DNA from 3 places in the Chryseobacterium camelliae genome. Region 1 is predicted to be linked to each of the others. Evidence: riboswitches for the same ligand, from Rfam matches in the RefSeq annotation. Region 1 holds a riboswitch; each other region holds the start of a gene.
What was found. A riboswitch is a leader RNA that binds a small molecule or an ion and turns the genes downstream of it on or off. The one in region 1 is predicted to bind cobalamin.

Region 1 (7,317 bases):
TCCGGAAATGTTTCCGTAAACCTGGTGAATACGGGCTCCGGCAACAGGGTCGCCGTTGATAACCTGAGCTGGACGTGCTATTCGGGAACTTCCAGACAAAGCATGATGACTTCCAGCAAGGATCAGGCAGCAGACTCCCAGACACTCCGTATCTATCCGAACCCTGTTACAGGTCAGGAAATCTCGGTAAAAGGCAATACCGCAAATATCAACAAAGCTGAAATTTACGATTCCCGTGGAAAACTTATTCAGACGATTGAAAAACCGTTCAGGGAAGGCAGCACGATCAGGATTAAAAAGCTTGAACAGGGCGTATATATGCTCAGATTAGGCGAAACTGTCCTGAAGTTTATCGTTCAGTAAATACTGTATTAAATATGAAAAATCCGTTTCAGATCCCTGAAACGGATTTTTTTTATCTGAGCATGCGGTTGATTATCTCCCTTGAAGCTCTCTTATTCTCTCCTGCATCAGTTCCGGATCCGAAAGGGCATCCGCTCCGATTAAGACGAAAACGAAAATAAAATAAATGATAGCGAGAACGCTCAGTACGATTCCTATAATACTCAATATCCTTCCGGTATTCAGGTTATTATAATTGGAATACATCCCCGGATTCTGCATGTACAGGGCATTGTCTTTTTTGTACAGCACGAGCCCGATGATTCCGGCTACAATTCCGGGAAGGCCGTAGCAGCAGCAGGTAACGATTGATAAAATCCCTAAAACGAGCACTGCCGTTGCATTGGGTAATTTCTGTTGGTCCATAGTTTATGATTTTAATGTTAAATGTTCATATACTGAAAAAAATGTTTATAAAAATAAGAAAATACCATGACTACTGAATTGATAATAGCCAGAAAGATGAGCACGTTCCCATAATTTCTTTTGCGGTCTGTAAAATTAAGCACCACAGTCCCTATAAAAAGCAACAGCGTATATACTGCCGGAAACATATGGAACGCCTCTGAAAACCTTCCCTCAAAAACCATTACCATGGCCCGCTGTGCACCGCAACCGAAGCATTCGAAACCGAAAAACTTTTTGGTGGGACAGGGCAGCATGAAGTCTTCAATTTTCATATGGATATTTTAAGCCTGATAAAATTAAGAAGAAATTTTAGCTCTGGCATACTGATGCGGGAAGAAACAGCTTTCTTTTTTTTCAAAAGCGCCGTGAACAGCGGTATAAGGGTTCCTCAGAATTTCCCTCGCAATGAAAATGAGGTCTGCTTCACCGTTCTGAAGTATTTGCTCTGCCTGGTCCACCTCCGTAATAAGGCCGACAGCTGCGGTCTGTACGTCTGCTCCGTTCCTTACTTCTGAAGAAAAAGGCACCTGGTACCCCTGATGCACAGGAATTTTAGCTCCATGGATATTCCCGCCGCTGGATACGTCAACAAGGTCTACGGAATGCTTTTTAAGTTCTGCGGCCAATCGGGTGCTGTCTTCCACATCCCATCCGTTCTCGGCATATTCAGTCCCGGAAATCCTGACAAATAAGGCTACATCCTGATTGAGTTCCTCGTTAACAGCGTCTACGATTTCGAGTAAGAAACGGATGCGGTTCTCAAAGCTTCCTCCGTATTCATCAGTCCTGATATTGGATAACGGTGACAGGAACTGGTGAACCAGGTATCCGTGTGCCGCGTGGATTTCAATAACATCAAATCCTGCGAAGACAGCTCTTCTTGCGGCTTCTTTAAAATATTGTACCTGTTCCCGGATCTCTTCTTTGGTAAGTGCATGCGGAATCCTTTCGGACGGATGATAGGGAATGGAACTCGGCGCAATGGTCTCCCAGCCTTCCTCAAGCGGGATCTGCACATTGTTCCAGGTAGATCCTTTCCTGCCGGAATGCGCCAGCTGAATCCCGATTTTGCTTTCGGAGTAAAAATGCACGAACTCAACGATCCTCTTCAAGCATTCTGCCTGTTCGTCATTCCAGATGCCCATGCAGTGGTTGGTAATCCTTCCCCGCGGCTCCACTCCCGTGGCTTCCACGATCAGGAGGCCGGTTCCGCCCTGTGCCCTGCTTCCGTAATGGACAAAATGAAAATCGTTCGCCAGGCCCTCTTCACAGGAATACATGCACATCGGCGACATGACCCAGCGGTTTTTCAGCTCTACATTTCTGAATTTGATAGGTGTATACAACATGTTTAATCTGAATTTAAATTTAAAATTTCGGGCAAAAGGTAATATTATTGCCCACGTGATCGAAAAAAGCTAATTTTATGCCCCTTTTTTAATTCAGGGACCCCATGAAAAAAGAAACCCATATCCGCTATGAATATTTTAAGGACAGGAGCGCGCTGAACGGCATGGAACAGCAACTGCTGGACAAAGCCAGAGAGGCCCGCGCAAAAGCCTATGCTCCTTATTCCAACTTCCTGGTAGGCTGCGCCGTGCTTCTGGAGAACGGGGAAATCCATACCGGCAGCAATCAGGAAAATGCGGCGTTTCCTTCGGGCCTCTGTGCAGAAAGGACGGCCATATTCTGGATTTCCGCTAATTTTCCGGATGTCCGGGTAAAAAAAATATTTGTGGTGGGCGGACCCAGGATCTCCCAGGAAGCGCATCCGCCAATTCCGCCGTGCGGAGGCTGCCGCCAGAGCCTGATGGAGTACGAAACCAAGCAGCAGGAAAACATTGAGCTCTACTTCGCCAGCATGAATGATGAAGTGTATAAAGTAGATGCCATCAAAGACCTTTTGCCTTTTTACTTTGACGGGACATTTTTGTAATCCGTTTTTATAAGATCCGGATCTTTTGTATCATGCACAGCCTCCTAGCCCAGATAGCAGCGGTTACCCCGCAGCGGAACGGACTGTGCGGCTGCGCGAGGAGTATGAGCGGATAGCTGGAAAAAGCTCCTGATTCTATTTAAAGTATGTCGCATTAGCTACGCCTCAGGTTTTCAGCCCATATACCCTGCCGGTGCCTCAGTAATTTTCTTTGATGCTGCATCATTTTGAATTTCAGCTTAAAAGTTTATCTTTGCAAAAATTTTGGTTTCCAATGTATTGGAATTAATAGGGAATCGGATGAAAATCCCGAGCTGTCCCCGCAACTGTAAATCGCGATAAGATGTTCTGCACTACAGCCACTGTAACCATGGGAAGGCGCAGAATGCGAAAGCCAGGAGACCTGCCAGAATCTAACTAAAAAATCTATTGCTTTCGGAGGAAAAGCGAATGAATATGAATATAAAAAAGTCTTTAGCACTGGCCTTTTCGGCGTACGGATGTTTTCTTTTCGGACAGGAAAAGATCATTGATACTGTGTATATTTTCGACAGCCAGATGAATAAGGTCAAGCGTTTTCATCAGGTGAATACGATCAGTCCGGAAGACGTTAAGAAAAACAGCACCAACCTTTCTGAACTGCTGCGTTTCCAGTCTCCCGTTTACATCAAAGAAAACGGCCGCGGCGCAGTTTCTTCCCCCTCTTTCCGGGGAACGAGTGCAGGCCATACCGCCGTGGTTTGGAACGGCATCAACATCAATTCCAATTTCCTGGGTCAGGCAGACCTCAACAACATCCCTCTTTTCGGGTATGACCGGCTGGAAGTAAAATCCGGCGGCGGAAGCGTGCAGTACGGAAGCTCAGCCATAGGCGGAAGCATCCACCTGAACGACCAGCTGGAATTCGGGAAAGGATTTCAGGGAAGCCTGTATTCGGAAGCAGCCTCCTTCGGGACGTACATTAATTTTGCGAAAGCAGGGTTCAGCAATGACCGTTTCAGCTTTAAGGCATCTGCCCATTACTCCATCAGCCAGAATGATTATGAGGTAAAGGAAAAAGAATATATCAACCGCAACGGAAGGTATTATAATACCACCTTCAACATCGGGACTTCGTATAAATTAAGCAGCCACCACATTATTTCCTGGCAAAGCCAGATGTTTGACGCATCCCAGCGCTATCCTATTTTTGTGGAAAACGGCAACAAAACAAAATACAACGCGCAGACTTTGCGGAGCCTTGTTGCATGGGATTTCCGTCAAAGCACCTTTACCAACAGCCTGAAAGCAGCTTATACAGAGGATAATTTCCAGTATTTCGGAGATATAGACCAACCGAAGACCAGCGGTGCAGACGGAAAAAACTACATCATTAAAAATGATCTCAATTATTTCATAACACCGAAGATCAACGTGAATGCCATTGGGGAATTCCAGGTGAATACGGCGGAAGGATACCAGTCGGGCCTCGGCAGCATCAGAAGGAATATGGGTTCTGTGGCAGGGCTGTTGCGCTACTTCCCTACTGAAGACCTTCGTTTTGAAGCCGGTGTTAAAAAAGATTTTGTAGAGGATATCACTTCTCCCGTCCTGTTTTCATTTTCAGGAAAATGGACTGCTGTGAAATGGTACAGCACCGGCATGAATGTTTCAAGGAACTTCAGGATCCCTTCTTTTAATGACCTATACTGGAAACAGGGCGGAAACACGAATCTTGTCCCGGAAACTTCGCTGAATGTGGATATGGACCATGAATTCAGGTTCGGAAGTTTAAAACTTACCCTGAGTCCGTATTTTATGCATATCAAAAACTACATCAACTGGCTGCCGACTCCTTACGGCTACTGGGCTGTCTTCAATACCTACAGGGTAGATTCATACGGACTGGAATCACAGGTTACCTATGAAAAGCAGTTCGGAAAGCATGGATTAAAGCTGAACGGAGGATATACCTATGCCAGGTCCATCAACAAGCAGACGGACAAGCAGATGGTGTATGTTCCGATCCACAAAGCCGTAGCCAGCATCGATTACCGTTACGATTTTCTCAGAGTATATGTCCAGGGACTGTTCAACGGGCTTACCTATACCACGACAGATGAAAAGAAAGCCGATGCACTGGATCCGTATTTTGTCCTTAACGCAGGGTTTTCAGGAACTCTGAACAAAAAATATACACTAGGGCTGAAGGTAAACAATATTACTGATACAGTTTACGAAACGGTATCTTATTACCCCATGCCTAAAAGGAATTACAGTATTTACGCAACCATTAATTTTTAAAATTTTAGTATAATGAAAATAACAAGACTCTTACAATTTATTTTTGCCTTCACCATCCTGTTTGCCGTATCGTGTAGCAGTGATGATGAAATAACCCAGGAAATCTACTACGGAAACGGATTCCTGCTTACCAACGAAGGAAATTTCGGAAAGCCGAACGCTGATGTAACCTTTGTCAGCAGCGACCTGAGCCTTAAACAGGACAACCTTTTCTCCAGCAACAATGGCGGAAGCAACCTTGGGGATGTACTTCAGACCATTGTATTCAACGGTGAAAATGCTTATCTCGTACTGAATAACACCAACAAAATCCAAATCGTTAACCGATATAATTTTAAAAGCACGGGTGAAATCACCAACCAGATCAACCAGCCGCGTTATATGGCCTTTGCCAACAACAATATTTACGTAACCAATGACAAGTACGGCGGTGAAAAATATGTGAGCATTTATAAAGCCGCTGACCTTTCTTTTGTAAAGAAAATTTCTTTTTCCAGTACTGATGCAGCTGAACGAGTGGTTGCTGCAGGAAACAACATCTTCGTGCAAAATGCATCTTACGGGTACGGAAACAAGATTACTTACATCAATACTTCAACCAACGATGTACAGGCAACGATCAACCTGCCGAATGGAAATATCAACAAGATCATTTCTGACAACCAGAACGTCTATGCCATTGCAGCCGGAACCTCAGATTCGTACATCTATCAGATCTCGGCTTCAGGAAGTATCACCAAGACGATCACGCTTACAGGTGTCTCCAGTGCGACCAATCTGGAAATTGAAAAAGGCAAATTTTATTTTACCTCAGGAAACAATGTGTACACTATGGATATGAATGCTACAGCAGCACCTACATCTCCCCTGTTCACGGTAGCCAACAGTGTTGACCAGTATTCTAACCTGTACGGATTCAACGTTGTTGATGGTAAGATCTTCACTTCTGATGCCAACGGATTTACACAGGACAGCAAGATCAGCGTCTACAATATTTCCGGATCGCTTATTAAAACCTTTACAGCAGGTAAAGCGACCAATGGTTTTTATAAAAACTAAAAAAAGCTCACATCTAAAGAATATATTTTTTCATCATTTGTGTTTTTCCGGGCGGCTTCTTCGAAGCCGCCCGGAATTCTTTTACCCCAGAAAATACGATCGTCATCCGCGAATTATTATGGCTAATACTATCACATACTCGCCCATCTGAAATGTACAAGCACAAAAAAGGCCCTTCATTCGTGAAAGGCTGTATCCATATATTGTGGATTATTGATAAGCACTTCAAAGATTTGCTTTTCTTTAATCTTTGGCCGGGTGTTTTCCATGTAAAGCTGGTCCTATAGAGCTGATAAGCAGAACAGGTTAAAAATTTAACCTAATCATGATCTTATATGTCTGGGAAAATCACCTTATCATATCATAAAACAGGCCGTTATGATGATAAGATGTCACCTGAACCTGTGGCCTGAAATGTTATCATCCTTTTTCAAATTATCCAGAAACAGGATCAGTAGGTCTTTGTGCTGTTTTTAAGCTTGATTGCCTTATAAACGCCGGCTATACTCAATGCCGCCATCAGGATATATGGTGTACGGTATCCCGGGCCTAAATCAAACAACTGAAAATGGTTGATAACAATTCCTAAGATTCCGAAAAAAACAGCCGGAAGAAAATATATGACATACTTCATGATTGATATTTTATGAATCCATATACTCAAGCGGTTTACCTATCTCCAAATGGCTGTGGAATAATGATGTTGAATCCTGATCGTATTAAACCCGTTTTCATCAGGCTCGATTCTAAGATCTCATTATCAACTTTGATATATGTCTTCTGTTATTCTATAAAGATAATCAAATTTTCTATTTGACAGACATGTATTTTTGCGGCCCCTGTTTTCTGTAATTTCATTACCGAATTTTCTCCGGTTCCTTGCTAAAATCTTGCTTATTCAACTTTTTTATCCATATAGTAAAGATCCGATTTAATTATACTACCTGACATAATCTTTTTGATATTTACAGTTTTCAACTAAAAATGCTATCTTTAAATGGCTGCACTTTCAGGGAATTTTATATACCCGTTTGAAATATGAGATACAAAATATTTGCAATATTGTCCGTTGTTTTGCCCATTGCCGTCCTTATATTGGTTATAAACCATACAGTATCCCTTGAAAAAAAACTTGTCCTTAATAAAGGGATCTTAACTGAATCAAAAAAAGTAAGCCGTGGCGCAAGATCACCTGTCATATACAGACACAGGATAAGAGGATACAATCA
Region 2 (7,317 bases), 2.0 Mb from region 1:
TAGTATTTATCGCCGTCGATAAAAATATTGGACAGGCTTGATCCCAGGGTTTCAGCGAGCACGCAGCTTGCCCCGCCGTGCATAATTCCGAATGGCTGATGTATTCTCGGCAAAACCGGCATTGTTGCGGTTAAGGTCTCATTCTCAAGATCAATATCCGTAAACTTAATGTCAAGCGTTTTCGGAAATGTTTCGTCACCCCAATCGTTGATGTATGCCAGTATTTCTTCCTTGGTGCCCTGCATGGTTTTGTAATTTAAGTTGTTAAAAGTAATGAGTAATGGGTAATTAGTTTACAACTATACTATAATTTTAATAAGCTATCTAATGTCTGAAGTCTGATATCTGATGTCTGAAATCTTACATCTAACTCCTAATTCCCCATAATATTCGGATTCCAGTTGGCCGGAACTTTCGGGCCGATGTCATTCTTGATATAATAATCCTGTATTTCTGCCATGATTTCTTCATACGGAACAGAAGCAATCCTTTCATACGGGATGGTGTATCCCAGATAAACGGTTTTCCGCTTAAAATCTCCGGCTGCCAGAACAATGGGAACTTTGGCTGCCAGTGCCATATGGTAAAACCCTTTCCTCCATTTCGGTACCCAGCTCCGCGTTCCTTCAGGTGTAATCACGAGGCTGAAATCATCTTTTTCAAACTGTTTGGCTACGAAGTTGACCAGATCGTTTTTCTGGCTCCTGTCAATACCTATTCCGCCCAGTCCTCTCACTGCGCTTCCGTACCATGCTTTGGTATGGGCATCTTTAATAATGATTTTCAGGGGCTTTTTCAGGGACCAGTAGGCAAGGTTGCCGAGGATGTACTCCATATTATGCGTATGGGGAGCAACAACAAGGATGCACCGGTTGAGTACGTTAACATCGCCCTGCAGAACGACTTTCCAGCCCATAAGCTTCAGCAATAGTTTGCCGATCAGTGTTTTCATAGATCTTACATTAAAGCAAAAAAGTATAACCAAAGTGGTTATACTTTACAAATATATTGAAATATTATTTCTTAAAACAAACCGGTGATGAAATCAACGACTTTTATAACGATTTCTAATGCGACCTGTACCATTGTGATTATTTTTTTTGTTGGGATTATTAATTTTGTACGAAGATAAAACTATTTGGTGAAATATCAATATCAAAACAGCATTTTTTTTATTTTTCTGAGAGAAGAAGGGTGTGAATTTCAAACGGTTGCTTTCCATTCACACCTTCAAACCACTCTCTACCGTTTATTATTTGGTTTTTATAGAAATTTCATTTTTCCCTTCATTTACCTTGATGTCTACATCTCCGTTCTTGAAGTTTTTCTTGATGTTGGTCTTGATGGAATCCATTACTTTGTTGGCTTCGGATTCAGGAACTTTTTTACCGTTGATGATGATGCTGTCTTCATCTTCTGAATTGTATTCGATGGTAGATCCGTTTACGGTAATCTTGTTTTTTTCAATCCTGATATTTCCGTTATCGTCTCTTTCCTGGTCATTATCGTTGATTCCGTCTGCATTGAGGTCTCCGTCGAAACTGATTTCGTCATTTTTTGCCGGAATGACTACGGTTTTTAAAGGAAGTACAAGTTCATAATCAATATTGTAGCTTCTGAATCGGTGGTCGTAAGGATATTTGATGTAATTCGGAAGGATAATTCTGTTGTTTATTACATCAACCGGAATACTTACATTCAATGGTAAATTATATCCTTTAGCTTCTTTTTTGATGATCAGGTAAGGCGCCTTAACATCGGCTTTTCTTGTCACGTCAAGGTGGATCCAGTCTTTTTTGTATACTGATACTTTGTCGGAATAAAGATCATCATCGTATGCTGTGAAATTCTGAGGAATGGTGACCTGCTTAACATCTACGTATAATGTATCAGACTTCGTATCGATGGCAATCTCTTCGGTATCTTCCTTATGTCCTTTGAAGAGCATTTCTCTTTTCGCCATACTTACACCGAAATAGCTTCCTAATGCAATCAGACTAAGGAAAAGTGCGCCCAGCACCCAGCCTATATTTTTCAGTTTTGTTTTTGGGGAGAAAATTCTGATGCTCAGCAGGCTGAAGATAATCGCCGGGATCAGGGAACCGATAACCATTATTGCTACCAGGACTTTATCCAGGCCATTGTCATCCATATAAAACCGCATCTCATTAGCTCCCGGGAAATTGGAATTGATCCCGAAAAGCCCAAACAATACGAAAGTTCCTACAATACTTCCTACAGCCATAATGACAAAGATTCCGCCGATGATGTATTTCAGCACATTCCACACTCCGCTGCCGGCGTTGTTGATGTAAGGCTTATTTTCGATATAAATCTCTCCGACCCTCTGAGTAGACTCGTTGGCAAACTGTACCAGCTTGTTGGACTCATTCTTAAGATTGTCGAAATTCATTGGCTTTCCCTTCATTTTCAGGAAATCAGCGGCGGTCTCTGCTTTGGGCAGGACTGCCCAAAGAATAATATACAGTAAGAATACCAGAGTGGAGGAAACCGCTGCCGTAAAGATTCCCAGGATGAAAATCCCCAGCCAGATCGCTCTCATTGCTGTAATATCCATTCCTACATAATGGGCAAGACCTGCGCATACCCCGGCGATTTTCTGTCTTTCCGGATCACGGAACAGCTGCTTTTTATCTGTAGCCTCGGTTCCCGGAGCATATGTTTTCTTGGTGTTTTTTTCAGAATAGTAAGCCTCTTCTTGCTCTTCGATTTTTTCAGGGCTCCCGATCTGTGCAATCACCCTTTCTACGTCTGTATCGTTGATTACTTCGCGTTTGGACATGGAATCCCTGAAGATTTCAACCATCCTGATTTCGATGTCGTGCATTACCTCGTCTGCTTCTTCAGCATCCAGTGAGCTCCGGAGTGCATTGAGATAATCGCTGAGTTTTATATAAGCATGCTCTTCTATGGTGAAAGAAAAACCTGCGAGTCCTATTGAGAGTGTCTTGTTCATAGCTTTGTTTTTTAATGGTTTTGAGTAATTTGGTTAACCGAGTTGGTGAGGTCATTCCAGGTATTCTGGAGCTCGTCTAAAAACAGTTTCCCTTTTGCGGTAATCTGGTAATACTTTCTGGGTGGGCCGCCGGTAGATTCTTCCCAACGATAGGAGAGGAATTCCCCGTTTTTAAGTCTGGTCAGGAGAGGGTAGAGGGTTCCTTCCACGACATCCAGTTTTCCTTTTTTCAGTTCATCAATAAGATCAGACACATACATTTCCCGGTGGTTGATGAGACTCAAAATACAGAATTCCAGAATCCCTTTCCGCATTTGCGCTTTGGTATTTTCGGTATTCATTTTTAATAAGTTTTAATGAGTTATATTTTCAGTCTCCGGTTCCTAGCTAGTTGAACCTTCTCTGATTTTACATTACAAAGATATGTAATTAAAATGGTATTATGCAATACAAAGTAGTGAAAAAATATTTTATTTTATATTAATTGATTGATAATCAATAATATAAATTTTTAATGAATTTTGAGGGGGAGCCGAAAAGGATTATTTAGATGGGATTTTTTACTATTTTTCCGGATACCTTTACCGGTCTCAGCGTGACTAATGCCTTCTTTTCTACCTGGTCGTGAGAAGATATAAAGCTGAACTGCTGATAAAATTTACGGACAATCAGCACCATTTCCATCATGGCGAAATGTTCCCCGATGCACAGCCGTGGTCCGGCTCCGAAAGGATAATAGGCAAAGTTCCGGGCATTCTCATCGTCAAAACGTTCCGGAATAAAGGCTTCCGGATCTGCCCAGTATTTAGGGTTTCTATGCAGGCCGCTGATGTACAGGATGATCTGGGTACCTTTTCCCCAGGAATAGTCTTTGAAATGGTCGTCCTCGAGTGCTTCCCGGTCAATGCCCCATGCCGGCGGATGCAGCCGCATCGCTTCCTTAATGATATTGACGGTGTAGGATTTTTTCATCAGGGATTCCGGAGTGAAAACCTCTTCACCCAACCCGGAAATTTCGTTCCTTAAAGCCTGTTCCGCCTCAGGATGCCTGCTGATCTCAAAAAGATAAAGCTTAATGCGTTGGCTGTCGTTTCATGTCCGGCGATAAACAGGATAAGCATTTCATCAACCAGCTGTTCATCGGTCATGGGAAGCTGGGTATCTTCATACCTTGCATTGATCATCATATCAAGCAAATCGTGCTTTTCTTCACCGGATGCGCGCCTTTTATCCAGGATCTCCTGAATGATCTTTCTCGCCCGTTCACTTTTCCGGATGTTCTTCCCGGTAATCCCGAGGATATCCATGGCCTTGGTGTAAAAAGGAAGCCGTACTTCTCTGGTGAAAACTTCCTGGATTTCAGTGATGATCCTGCCCAGTTCATGGACTTTAGCCTGGTCGATATCAGAACTGAACAGAGTTTTGGCTACGATATCAAAAGCCAGTTGATGGAAAAAATGGTACAGGTCGGTTTCTTCCTGGCCTTTAAACAGCAGCAGCGACCGGTCGATTTCCTCTTCCATAATGGAAACCAGGCTGCTGATCTTCGCTTTGCTGAATCCCGGCTGTATGAGCCTTCGCTGCTGAAGCCAGTCTTTTCCGTTATTGGTAAGCAGCCCCTTCCCCAGATACTTCCTGAGGGTAACCGACTGGATTTCAGATTTAAAATAATTCCTGTGGTTCTCTTTAAGGATGTACTCCACAAACTCCTGATCCTGGGTAAAGATGAACTTTTTGTCAGCAAAGGAAGCATTGATGAAGTAATGGTCGCCGGCAATCCGGTGGTTCCTGCTGATGACTTCCAGCGGATGGTTAACCCCTTTTAACAAAGAATATAATTTATCAAGTCCGGTAATTTCTGTAGGGTAGTGGAAGGGTGAAGGCATACTGAATATTTGTTATCTAAAGGTAAAGAATATATATGATACCCTTAAATGAATTATTTTTGCAGTATGAAAATACAAAAGGAAATAAATTTCATCTTAGCCGTAGACGCTTTGAAAAATGTACAGAGAAGAAATTATAATGCTGATGATACCCGGCGGGAAAATACGGCCGAACATTCCTGGCAGATCATCATCCTTGCCCAGATCCTTTATCCGTACGCGAAATGCAGTGCGGATATCGACCTTCTGCGGGTGATCAGGATGCTTTCCATCCATGACCTGGTGGAAATTGAAGCCGGAGATACCTTTTTGTTTGATGAACAGGCAATGGTCGGGAAGTTTGAGCGCGAAAAACAGTCTGCCAAAAATATTTTCGGGATCCTGGATGAACCGATCCGCTCGGAATTTTTTAACCTCTGGCTGGAGTTTGAAGAAGAGCAGACTCCGGATGCTATTTTCGCCTGTGCCATAGACCGTATCATGCCGTTCATCCTGAACTCCCATACATCAGGGAAGAGCTGGACAGAAGCCGGCGTAACGGAAAAGCAGGTGAGGAAGATGCTTGAACATGCCATTGGCAGGGCTTCCGATGAAATGGGTGAGGCATTTGAGATGCTGCTGACGAAATGCCTGGACAATCAAAAGATTGTCAAAGAGCTGTAATAATAAGGCTTGCGGCGGCCGGAGGCCGCTGCAAGCCACTGATGTATTTATAATATAGGAGTTGGTTTCTTGAACTCATCAATGGATACAAAAGTGAAATCCCCGACAATAGCTTTTTCACGCTCATAAGAATACATCTGTTCCGTGTAGATCTCAACACTTACCTTCATACTGGTGGTTCCCACGTGTGCTACTTTACCGATCAGCTCTACAATGGTCCCGGCAGGAATCGGTTTTTTAAAGTCGATCTTGTCGCTGCTTACCGTAACCACCCTTTTCCGGGCAAAACGGGTAGCGGTAATAAAGGCGACTTCATCCATCAGCTGCATGGCGGTCCCTCCGAACAGGGTATCATAATGATTGGTGGTATTAGGGAAAACGGCTTTAAAAATTCTGGTTTCCGAGGCTTCAATTCTTTCTTCTGTTGTCATTATTGCATTGTTATATTAAAGCGAATGGAGCCGTTGAGCAGAATAATGACAGCAGGAACATACGATGTTCCCGTAAGCATTCATCAGATCAATCAACTTCAGATCGCGAAAGTTTTTTGTATAGAGGAAAGGCAGGTCTCCTGACTCATACCGTCTTTATTTCCTTCCCATGCTTCTGCACAGTGGATCATCAATAAAGATTTAAGGTACTTACAGTTGCGCGACAGTTCGTGATTTGCACACGATTCCCTTTTCATCTGCGTTAAGCAGAACCGGTTCCTGTGATGAATAAGCGATAAAACTTTTCAGGGCAAAAGTACGGATAAAACGTGAAAAGAAAAGGTTATTCAGGATTTTTATAAATGATCTGGCTGATCACCCTTCCTTCCTTAATCGTCCACAGCGTAGTATAGCGGTTTTCACCTGACCCGTTGATCATATAAAGGAAAATATGGTCGTCATCAATGGAAGTTACCCCTACATGATTGAAATCCATGGTGGGCTGGAACATATTTTTAATGGCTTCCCGCACAAATACGGATCCTCTTCCGGGCTGCTGGACGCGGATGGACTTGATCTCCGTCATTCCTTCCGGAAGCTGGTTGCTGATGCCCCATGGTTTTACTTTATCAATCGTCAGGATATTTCCGCTGGCATCTTTTTCCTGTTTGCGGTAGCCGGCATTGGAAGGATAGACATCAATAATCACTTTGGATCTCTGGGATACAGGAATTTTGGAATTGCTGTTATCGGTAAAAATAAGTGACCTTCCATTCTTGGATTTGGATGGGGTAAACTGGGGAAGCTGGTCGATAAAGGCAATGCGGTCTTTATTCACCATCCCTTCCTTATCCAAAGTTTCGTAACGCACAAAAGGCTTGCCGTCGTCCTGTTTCTCAGGGTATTTGATCCAGATCCATTCCGTTTCCCCGGGTGCCGTTTTTACATACACGAAAACATCGCCTTTACGCATCCTGATCTTATCGACAATCTTCCGGTAATTGTCCTTCGGTACGCGTACCATGGCATATCCTTCTTCAGCTTTTACCACTCCGAACGGTACTTTAGACTGCCCCGGTACAAAGGCCAGAGAAAAAATAGTGAAAACGGAAGCGTATAATGTTTTGGTTGCGGAATTCATCATGGATCTTTTTAAAGCTCAAAGATATAAAATTAAATGCTCTCCGGCAGATACTTATTCTTTTGTAATTCACTGAAATCCCTGACAGGTTTCAGAGAGCCTCGGGACATCAGGTAAACATGATCTGAAACATCCCAGACCTCCTGAAAATGGTGATCTGAAATCATAATTCCTTTTTGTGTTGACTGTTCTTTGATGATCTTCTGAAGCTCTGCGGTC
Region 3 (7,317 bases), 1.2 Mb from region 1:
TATACGATCAACCTCCGTCACTTCGAGTAGCTTGAAAAGCGTATCGAGAAGTGATTTAATAGAGTGCTATGGTTCAAAAACTTCTCGATACACTCCGCTCCGCTGCGTTACTCGAAGTGACGTAGGAAATAGTTGTATTAAATAGAAGCTTGAGTGACTTTGGAATCAAAAATTTATACGATCAACCTCCGTCACTTCGAGTAGCTTGAAAAGCGTATCGAGAAGTGGATTATCAGAATGCTACTGCTCAAAAACTTCCCGATACACTCCGCTTCGCTGCGTTACTCGAAGTGACGTAGGAAATAGTTGTATGAAATGAATTAGAGATTGAGTGAATTTGAAATCAAAATTTGTATGTCAACTTCCGTCACTTCGAGTAGCTTGAAAAGCGTATCGAGAAGTGATTTAACAGAGTGCTATTTGTTCAAAACTTCTCGATACACTTCGCTTCGCTGCGTTACCCGAAGTGACGGGATATCAAATAAATTGCAAACAAAAAAAGCTTCCGGAATCCCGGAAGCCTTTCAAATATGTTGAGCTGAAGCTTAAGCCTCCATGGCTTCGCCCGCTTTCCGGTATACAAAACTTCCGTAAATGTGCCTCCTGGCAAAACGGCTCGGCGAATCGGCGTTCACCATTTTGATGTAGGTGTTTCTCGGGACACCCAGGTATTCGTAGATGTTTCCGTTCAGGTGCTGAACAGTAAGGATTGATTTTTCAAGGTAAAAATCCTGAATATTGGATGTCGTTGTGGTTTCCGTATATTCTTCCTTATATTTTTCCTGTGTTTCCGGGTTGATGCTTACCAGGAAATGATAGGCTTCAATCACAGATTTACTTTTCTCTTCCGCTTCCTGCTTGCCGGCTTCATCGTTGATGAATTTATCAGGATGCGTATCTTTCATCGTATTCCTGTAAATGGTTTTCAGCTCCTTTAATGTCACATTTTTATCTACTTCCAGAAGCTTTCTGTATTCGCCTAATTTTTTCATATGGTTGAATCCTTATTTCGGAGTGCAAAATTAGGGTTTTTAATTTAAACTGAAGTGTTATTTAATGTTAATTATTTGTGTATCATGCCTTTTGTGAATACATAGCAGCAAAATCAAAAACGGATGAAAGCATTTGAAAAACAAAAGTCTTTTTTTATATTTGTAAAAAGCAGATTATGCAAAAAGAAAAATTACGTTCGATCAGAAAAAAGAAAGGCTACACCCAACAGCAGATTGCCGAGGTTATTGCTACCGATGTATCCAATTATTGCAGGAAAGAAGGTGGTGACGTGAAGATCATCCATGAAGAATGGGAAAAGATCGCCAACTTCCTTAATGTCCCGGTAGAAGAAATTTATGAGGAAGAGGAAGGAACAATGATTATCAATAATAACAACTCAACATTCAATGATAGTCCTGCGGCAGGCTCAAATATTCAGACATTCAACAATGAGTTAAGCATTGAAATTATTAAAAACCTGCAGGAGTATATCGGCTTACTCAAAGAGGAAGTCAAAAGGCTGAAAGACAATCAGAATTAATTTCTGCTTATAGATTTTAAACCTTATAGGTTTTCAAAACCTATAAGGTTTAGGCAGCGTTTAGATTATTAAACAGCCTTGTATTTTTTTAAACCATAAAATAAAAACAGGAGCCCTAAAGCTCCTGTCATTCTAATATTCCATTTTTTCTTTTTTAAATTGCCCGCTCATTTCCTTTGAGGCTTTCACCATGGCAATCAGCGCCTTTTCGGTTTCTTCCCAATGCCTGGTTTTCAGTCCGCAATCCGGATTTACCCAAATCTGGTCTGCCGGGATAACGGCCTGTGCCTTTTTCAGCAGCTCCACCATTTCTTCTTTGGACGGAACCCTTGGCGAATGGATGTCGTACACGCCGGGACCAATTTCGTTCGGGTATTTGAAATCAGCAAAGGCATTCAGAAGTTCCATCTGGCTCCGGGAACATTCTATGGTGATGACATCGGCGTCCATATCGGCAATATCCTGGATGATATCATTGAATTCAGAATAACACATATGCGTATGGATCTGGGTGGCATCCTCTACGCCGCTGGCCGAGATCCGAAATGCTTCCACGGCCCATTTCAGGTAATTCTTCCAGTCGGATTTTCTTAGCGGCAACCCTTCGCGGATCGCAGGCTCGTCAATCTGGATGATCCGGATCCCGGCTCTTTCAAGATCGCAGACTTCATCGCGGATGGCCAGTGCAATCTGCCTGCACGTAAGCGAACGCGGCTGGTCATCACGCACAAACGACCACTGAAGAATGGTAACCGGTCCGGTCAGCATTCCTTTTACCCATTTTTTGGTTAAAGACTGCGCATATTCGGACCAGTAGACCGTCATTGGGTTCGGACGGTGTACGTCTCCGTAAATTACCGGTGGTTTCACGCAGCGGCTTCCGTAGCTCTGTACCCAGCCGTTTTGCGTAAAGGCAAATCCGGCCAGCTGTTCCCCGAAATATTCCACCATGTCATTGCGCTCAAATTCACCGTGAACCAGCACATCGATCCCGATGTCTTCCTGCCAGCGGATGGTGCGTTTGGTTTCCTGCTTCAGAAGTTTGTCATACTGTTTTGCATTCAGCTCTCCCTTTTTAAATCTGGACCTCCAGTTCCTTACTTCTGTGGTTTGCGGGAATGAGCCGATGGTTGTGGTGGGGAAAAGAGGAAGCTGGAGCACATGGCGCTGGATTTTCTTCCGGATGGAAAAAGGATGCTCCCTATGCGTCTCCTCACTGGTAATGACTTCCGCACGTATTTTTACGTCTTCATTATGGATCAGCGCAGAAACCTCACGATCTTCAACGGCTTTCTGATTATGGGCATACTCAAGCAATACCTCATAATTGGCATTTCCGGATGCCAGTTTTTTCAGGCTTACGACTTCACTCAATTTCTGCCTGGCAAAAGCCATCCAATGCTTGATTTCCGGATATAAAATGTTCTCGTTCTTTTCCAGATCCAGGTCAATAGGTGTGTGGAGCAGAGAGCATGAAGGTGCAATAAGGATCCTATCGGTACCGATTTTTGTGATTGCTCTTTCGATAACCTGGAGGGATTTCTGAAAATTGTTTTTCCAGATATTTCTTCCGTCCACGATTCCCAGGGATAGACTCATTGTTTTTGGAAGGATCCTTAATACCTCATTCAGCTGTTCGGGGCAACGGACCAGGTCGATATGCAGAATATCGGCAGGAAGGGAAACCGCCAGGGTAAGGTTATCCCTTAAACCTTCAAAATAGGTGGCAATGATCAATTTCAGATCCGGGAACTCTTTTCTGATTTCAGCATAGATGAATTCATAGGTTTCTTTAGCCTTTTCAGTAAGGTCCATTGCGAGGAATGGCTCATCAAACTGGATGTATTCCGCGCCGTGCTGTTCCAGTTCCTTCAAGATCCGGAGGTATACCGGAAGTAAATTCTGCGCTAAATCCAGTTTATCAAAACCTTCTTCCTTTTCTTTTCCGAGCAGGAGATAAGTCAGTAATCCGATGATGACAGGCTTTGCTTTGATGCCTGCTTCTTTTGCTCTGGTGAATTCCCTGATGATCCTGTCTGAAAACAGCGAGAATTCTTGATCTTTATGGAATTCAGGGACAATGTAATGATAGTTGGTGTCGAACCATTTCGTCATTTCCATCGCGGTAATGTCCAGACCTTCCTGCTGAAACCCTCTTGCCATGGCGAAGTACAAATCAGTCTCTGTTTTCCGGGAAGCAATTTCGAGGTACCGTGGCGGAATGGCTCCTACAGTAAGCGTCATATCCAGCACCTGATCGTAATACGAAAAATCGTTGCAGGGAATCAGGTCGATGCCTGCTTCGTGCTGATTTTTCCAGTGGTGTAGGGTGAGATTTTTGCCGGTTTCCAGCAGTTCATCCAGTGAAATTTTGCCTGACCAATACTGCTCGCAGGCTTTTTTGAGTTCTCTTTGGCTACCAATACGCGGATAGCCCAGAATGTGCGTTTGCATGTTCTTAAACTTTTAAATAAAACAATTATTAAAAGTTCTTCAGATGCTTCGCAATGCCAGCGCAAACAGGATCTGATCCATTGGGAATGATACTTTGAAATATATTTTCCCATGCAGCACGGCATGAGTTTTACAGGTAAATTTAAAGATGGTTGAACAGCTTAGGGCTTAGTGTTATCTGTGCCAAAGCAACTCTGTTTTCAGTCCTGATAAATTTAACCAATACATTCCGGTATCATCTTTATGACCAAAACTCCGGACCGCGGGAGCATTGTCAATCCGGAACAGGCAGGTCTCCTGACTTGTAACAGTTTCTGTCATCCTTCCCGTTTTCACAGTGGATATACTAGGACAAAAACCTTTGGGGTATTACTTACAGTTGCGCGACAGCTCGTGATTCTCACACGATTCCCTATTAATCTACTTTACGTAAAACCTTTTCCGTTTGATGAAGTATGTTAAAGAACTGTTTTCTGGAGCAAATGTAGGAATTATTTGTTTTGAAAAACCGGATGTAATTAGTTTTGGAGGTGTTTTATTGCAAAGTATGTAAAAAGATGGTATTCTTTGCAAGTCTGAGTAGCAAATCTGAGCTAAGTATATCAAGAAGCTTTAAGAAGTTTTGAGCGATAGCACCCTGTTAAACCACTTGCTCGATACGCTTTTTCAAGCTACTCGAAGTGACGGAGGTTGATCGTATAAATTTTTGATTCCAAACTCACTCAAGCTTCTAATTCATACAATTATTTCCTGCGTCACTTCGAGTAACGCAGCGAAGCGGAGTGTATCGAGAAGTTTTTGAGCAATAGTGTTCTGTTAAATCACTTCTCGATACGCTTTTTCAAGCTACTCGAAGTGACGGCTGTTTACAAAGTAAATTTTAATTATTAATTTACTACTTTAGTGTTTGTTCAGTAAAATATCTCCTCCGTCACTTCGAGTAACGCAGCGTAGCAGAGTGTATCGAGAAGTTTTTGAGCAATAGTGTTCTGTTAAATCACTTCTCGATACGCTTTTTCAAGCTACTCGAAGTGACGGCTGTTTACAAAGTAAATTTTAATTATTAATTTACTACTTTAGTATTTGTTCAGTAAAATATCTCATTCGTCACTTCGAGTAATGCAGCGCAGCGGAGTGTATCGAGAAGTTTTTGAACAATAACAGTCTGTTAAATCAGTTCCTGATATACCTTTTAAAGCTAACTTTAAGTTGCTGTTGTTTACAATACCATCAGCGTTCAAGAAAACCAATGGCCAGCTTCAGTGAAGCTTTAATGTGCAGATCTAATTCTACAGTATTCTCAAGAGGATAATAAAATTCTTTCGGGTTGACGAATACATTGTTGTACTGTGTTCTTTCACTGGCACCATCTACATCGATACCGAGGAGCTTGCCGCCTTTCTTCCTGTGCACTGTGGTTAACCCTTTAGCCGTTACTTTAGACTCAACACATCCTGCCAGGGCACCTCTGCCCAGAATATCAAAACAAATGGCTGTGTAGATACCGTTCGGAACCAACTGGCCAGGCGGAAGGATACAGGCATACAGAATATGAGGAAGATTGGTGATCCCTTTTGAGATTTGAATAGAGCAATCAATATTATCTATTGATGTGTACTGCTGTTCTAACGCATGCTTTAACCCAAGAAGTGAATCCCTGATGCTCATCATACCGGGATCATTGGTCCGTAACGGCTGTCCTTTGACCACAGGATTCAACTGCCTGAACTCACAGATGGCATTGAAATATAAACTCATGTTTTGGTATTCAGCAGTCATTAATCTATGATGATTCATCAATATAACACCAGGGTAATAGATATGTTATTCCTGCTGATAAATATGCGTCAGTTTGGCTTCCTTAATAAATTGTTCCGTTGGCGTAGCATCAGTCGCACTTTTATTGGTGAGTTCGATAAAATAGATGATGGAATTCGGGAACCTGCTGTCTTTGCAGATCATTTTGAATCGCCTTACCTGCGGACCGGTTTTCAGAAAGCTGGCTTCAGTTATCGGGCCAAGTTTCACTTGGTTTACATCAAAACCCGCTCTGGGATCTTTCTGCAGCTTTAAAAACCTTTTTTGGGTACGGTCGGTGGTTTCGTCAATGAATTTCTGCATCTGGTAGTCAGTCAGCAGCTGAGGATAAATGAGTCCCTCTTTAAGCAGCAGGGCAGTGGTTTTATCCGAAGTGTCATAATAAACCACTTTATCATCAAACCGGACTTCATTACTGCCAGGGATTATTTTACCATCGAATTTTTTATAATTTTTCTTTTTATAGCTGTTTTGGAAATGTTCCGTTGCTGCCTTGTCTTTTGCGCCCAGTTTCTCCGCCTTCTGAGCAAAAGCAGGTGCGCAAAACAGGATAGAAAGACTAAGGGTATACCATATTTTCATGAAAAAAGGATTTAAAGTAAAACGTAATAATTTATAAAATATTTTTAACTCTCAGATGCTGTATCAGCATAATAGTTTTCGCGTCCCTGATTTCTCCGGTGTCTACCATCCGCAGTGCCTCTTCATACCCGAATTCCAGGACCTCGATGTCTTCACCTTCCTCTTCAAGACCGCCGCCCTCTGCTGTTTTCATATCCTGGGCATATTCCGCAATAAAGCAATACAGGATCTCTGTAACGGCACCGGGAGACATATACGCTTCGAAAACCTTTTCCACATGAGAGATTTTATACCCGGTTTCCTCCTCAGTTTCCCTTCGGATGCATGCTTCCGGATCATCGTTATCCAGCAGCCCGGCACATACCTCAATCAGCATTCCGGTAGGGTTTCCGTTCAGGAAAGAAGGCAGCCGGAACTGACGGGTTAATATGACGGTTTTCCGTTCTTTGTCATACAGCAGAATAGCGGCACCGTTTCCACGGTCATACGCTTCTCTGCTCTGGGTCCTGACACTTCCGTTATGCATGGTTTTGTCATACGTCACTTTTTTCAGGGTATACCACTGGTCAGAAAGGATTTCAGTTTTGGTAATATGGATTTTATTGTCTTGCATAAATGAATAGGTTTGAAATACGTAAAAGCAGGTTTATTCAATAAGTCTCCTGATTTTCTTATTTGTTAATTTTATCTTTTAATAAATCTTGTAAAGCAGTATGGAGATCCGGGAACCTGAAATCGAATCCGGAATCCATTATTTTTTTTGCTGAAGCCCTTGAACCTTCCAGTACGGCTACCGAAAGTTCGCCGAAAATCAATTTCAACAGGAACGCCGGTACATTCGGCATGATAAACGGACGGTTCAGTATTCCGGCCACTTCTTTCGTAAAAGCAGCATTGGTAGTATGTTGTGGAGCAACGGCATTATAAGC

Region 2: it holds a riboswitch for cobalamin, as region 1 does, so the genes downstream of both, CGB83_RS06240 (acyl-CoA thioesterase) here and CGB83_RS17525 (TonB-dependent receptor plug domain-containing protein) in region 1, are expected to answer to the same signal.
Region 3: it holds a riboswitch for cobalamin, as region 1 does, so the genes downstream of both, metE (5-methyltetrahydropteroyltriglutamate--homocysteine S-methyltransferase) here and CGB83_RS17525 (TonB-dependent receptor plug domain-containing protein) in region 1, are expected to answer to the same signal.

What each region holds. Positions count from the first base shown of each region.
Region 1 covers NZ_CP022986.1:3,794,226-3,801,542, reverse strand. Annotated here, with positions in the region: gene CGB83_RS17550 (endonuclease) at 1-363, shown strand, start outside; gene CGB83_RS17545 (CCC motif membrane protein) at 436-768, opposite strand; gene CGB83_RS17540 (DUF2752 domain-containing protein) at 786-1,082, opposite strand; gene namA (NADPH dehydrogenase NamA) at 1,107-2,159, opposite strand; gene cdd (cytidine deaminase) at 2,264-2,746, shown strand; cobalamin riboswitch at 2,995-3,171, shown strand; gene CGB83_RS17525 (TonB-dependent receptor plug domain-containing protein) at 3,203-5,029, shown strand; gene CGB83_RS17520 (DUF5074 domain-containing protein) at 5,042-6,088, shown strand; gene CGB83_RS17515 (hypothetical protein) at 6,540-6,722, opposite strand.
Region 2 covers NZ_CP022986.1:1,379,382-1,386,698, reverse strand. Annotated here, with positions in the region: gene CGB83_RS06275 (PaaI family thioesterase) at 1-245, opposite strand, end outside; gene CGB83_RS06270 (1-acyl-sn-glycerol-3-phosphate acyltransferase) at 374-952, opposite strand; gene CGB83_RS06265 (PspC domain-containing protein) at 1,253-2,977, opposite strand; gene CGB83_RS06260 (PadR family transcriptional regulator) at 2,989-3,318, opposite strand; partial or broken gene CGB83_RS20440 (cytochrome P450) at 3,524-4,863, opposite strand; gene CGB83_RS06245 (HD domain-containing protein) at 4,930-5,526, shown strand; gene CGB83_RS06240 (acyl-CoA thioesterase) at 5,574-5,957, opposite strand; cobalamin riboswitch at 6,071-6,250, opposite strand; gene CGB83_RS06235 (hypothetical protein) at 6,301-7,101, opposite strand; gene CGB83_RS06230 (ATP-binding cassette domain-containing protein) at 7,131-7,317, opposite strand, start outside.
Region 3 covers NZ_CP022986.1:633,448-640,764, reverse strand. Annotated here, with positions in the region: gene CGB83_RS02935 (KTSC domain-containing protein) at 546-992, opposite strand; gene CGB83_RS02930 (helix-turn-helix domain-containing protein) at 1,169-1,534, shown strand; gene metE (5-methyltetrahydropteroyltriglutamate--homocysteine S-methyltransferase) at 1,667-3,988, opposite strand; cobalamin riboswitch at 4,259-4,443, opposite strand; gene CGB83_RS02920 (hypothetical protein) at 5,219-5,746, opposite strand; gene CGB83_RS02915 (hypothetical protein) at 5,813-6,388, opposite strand; gene nudK (GDP-mannose pyrophosphatase NudK) at 6,420-7,001, opposite strand; gene CGB83_RS02905 (TIGR01777 family oxidoreductase) at 7,060-7,317, opposite strand, start outside.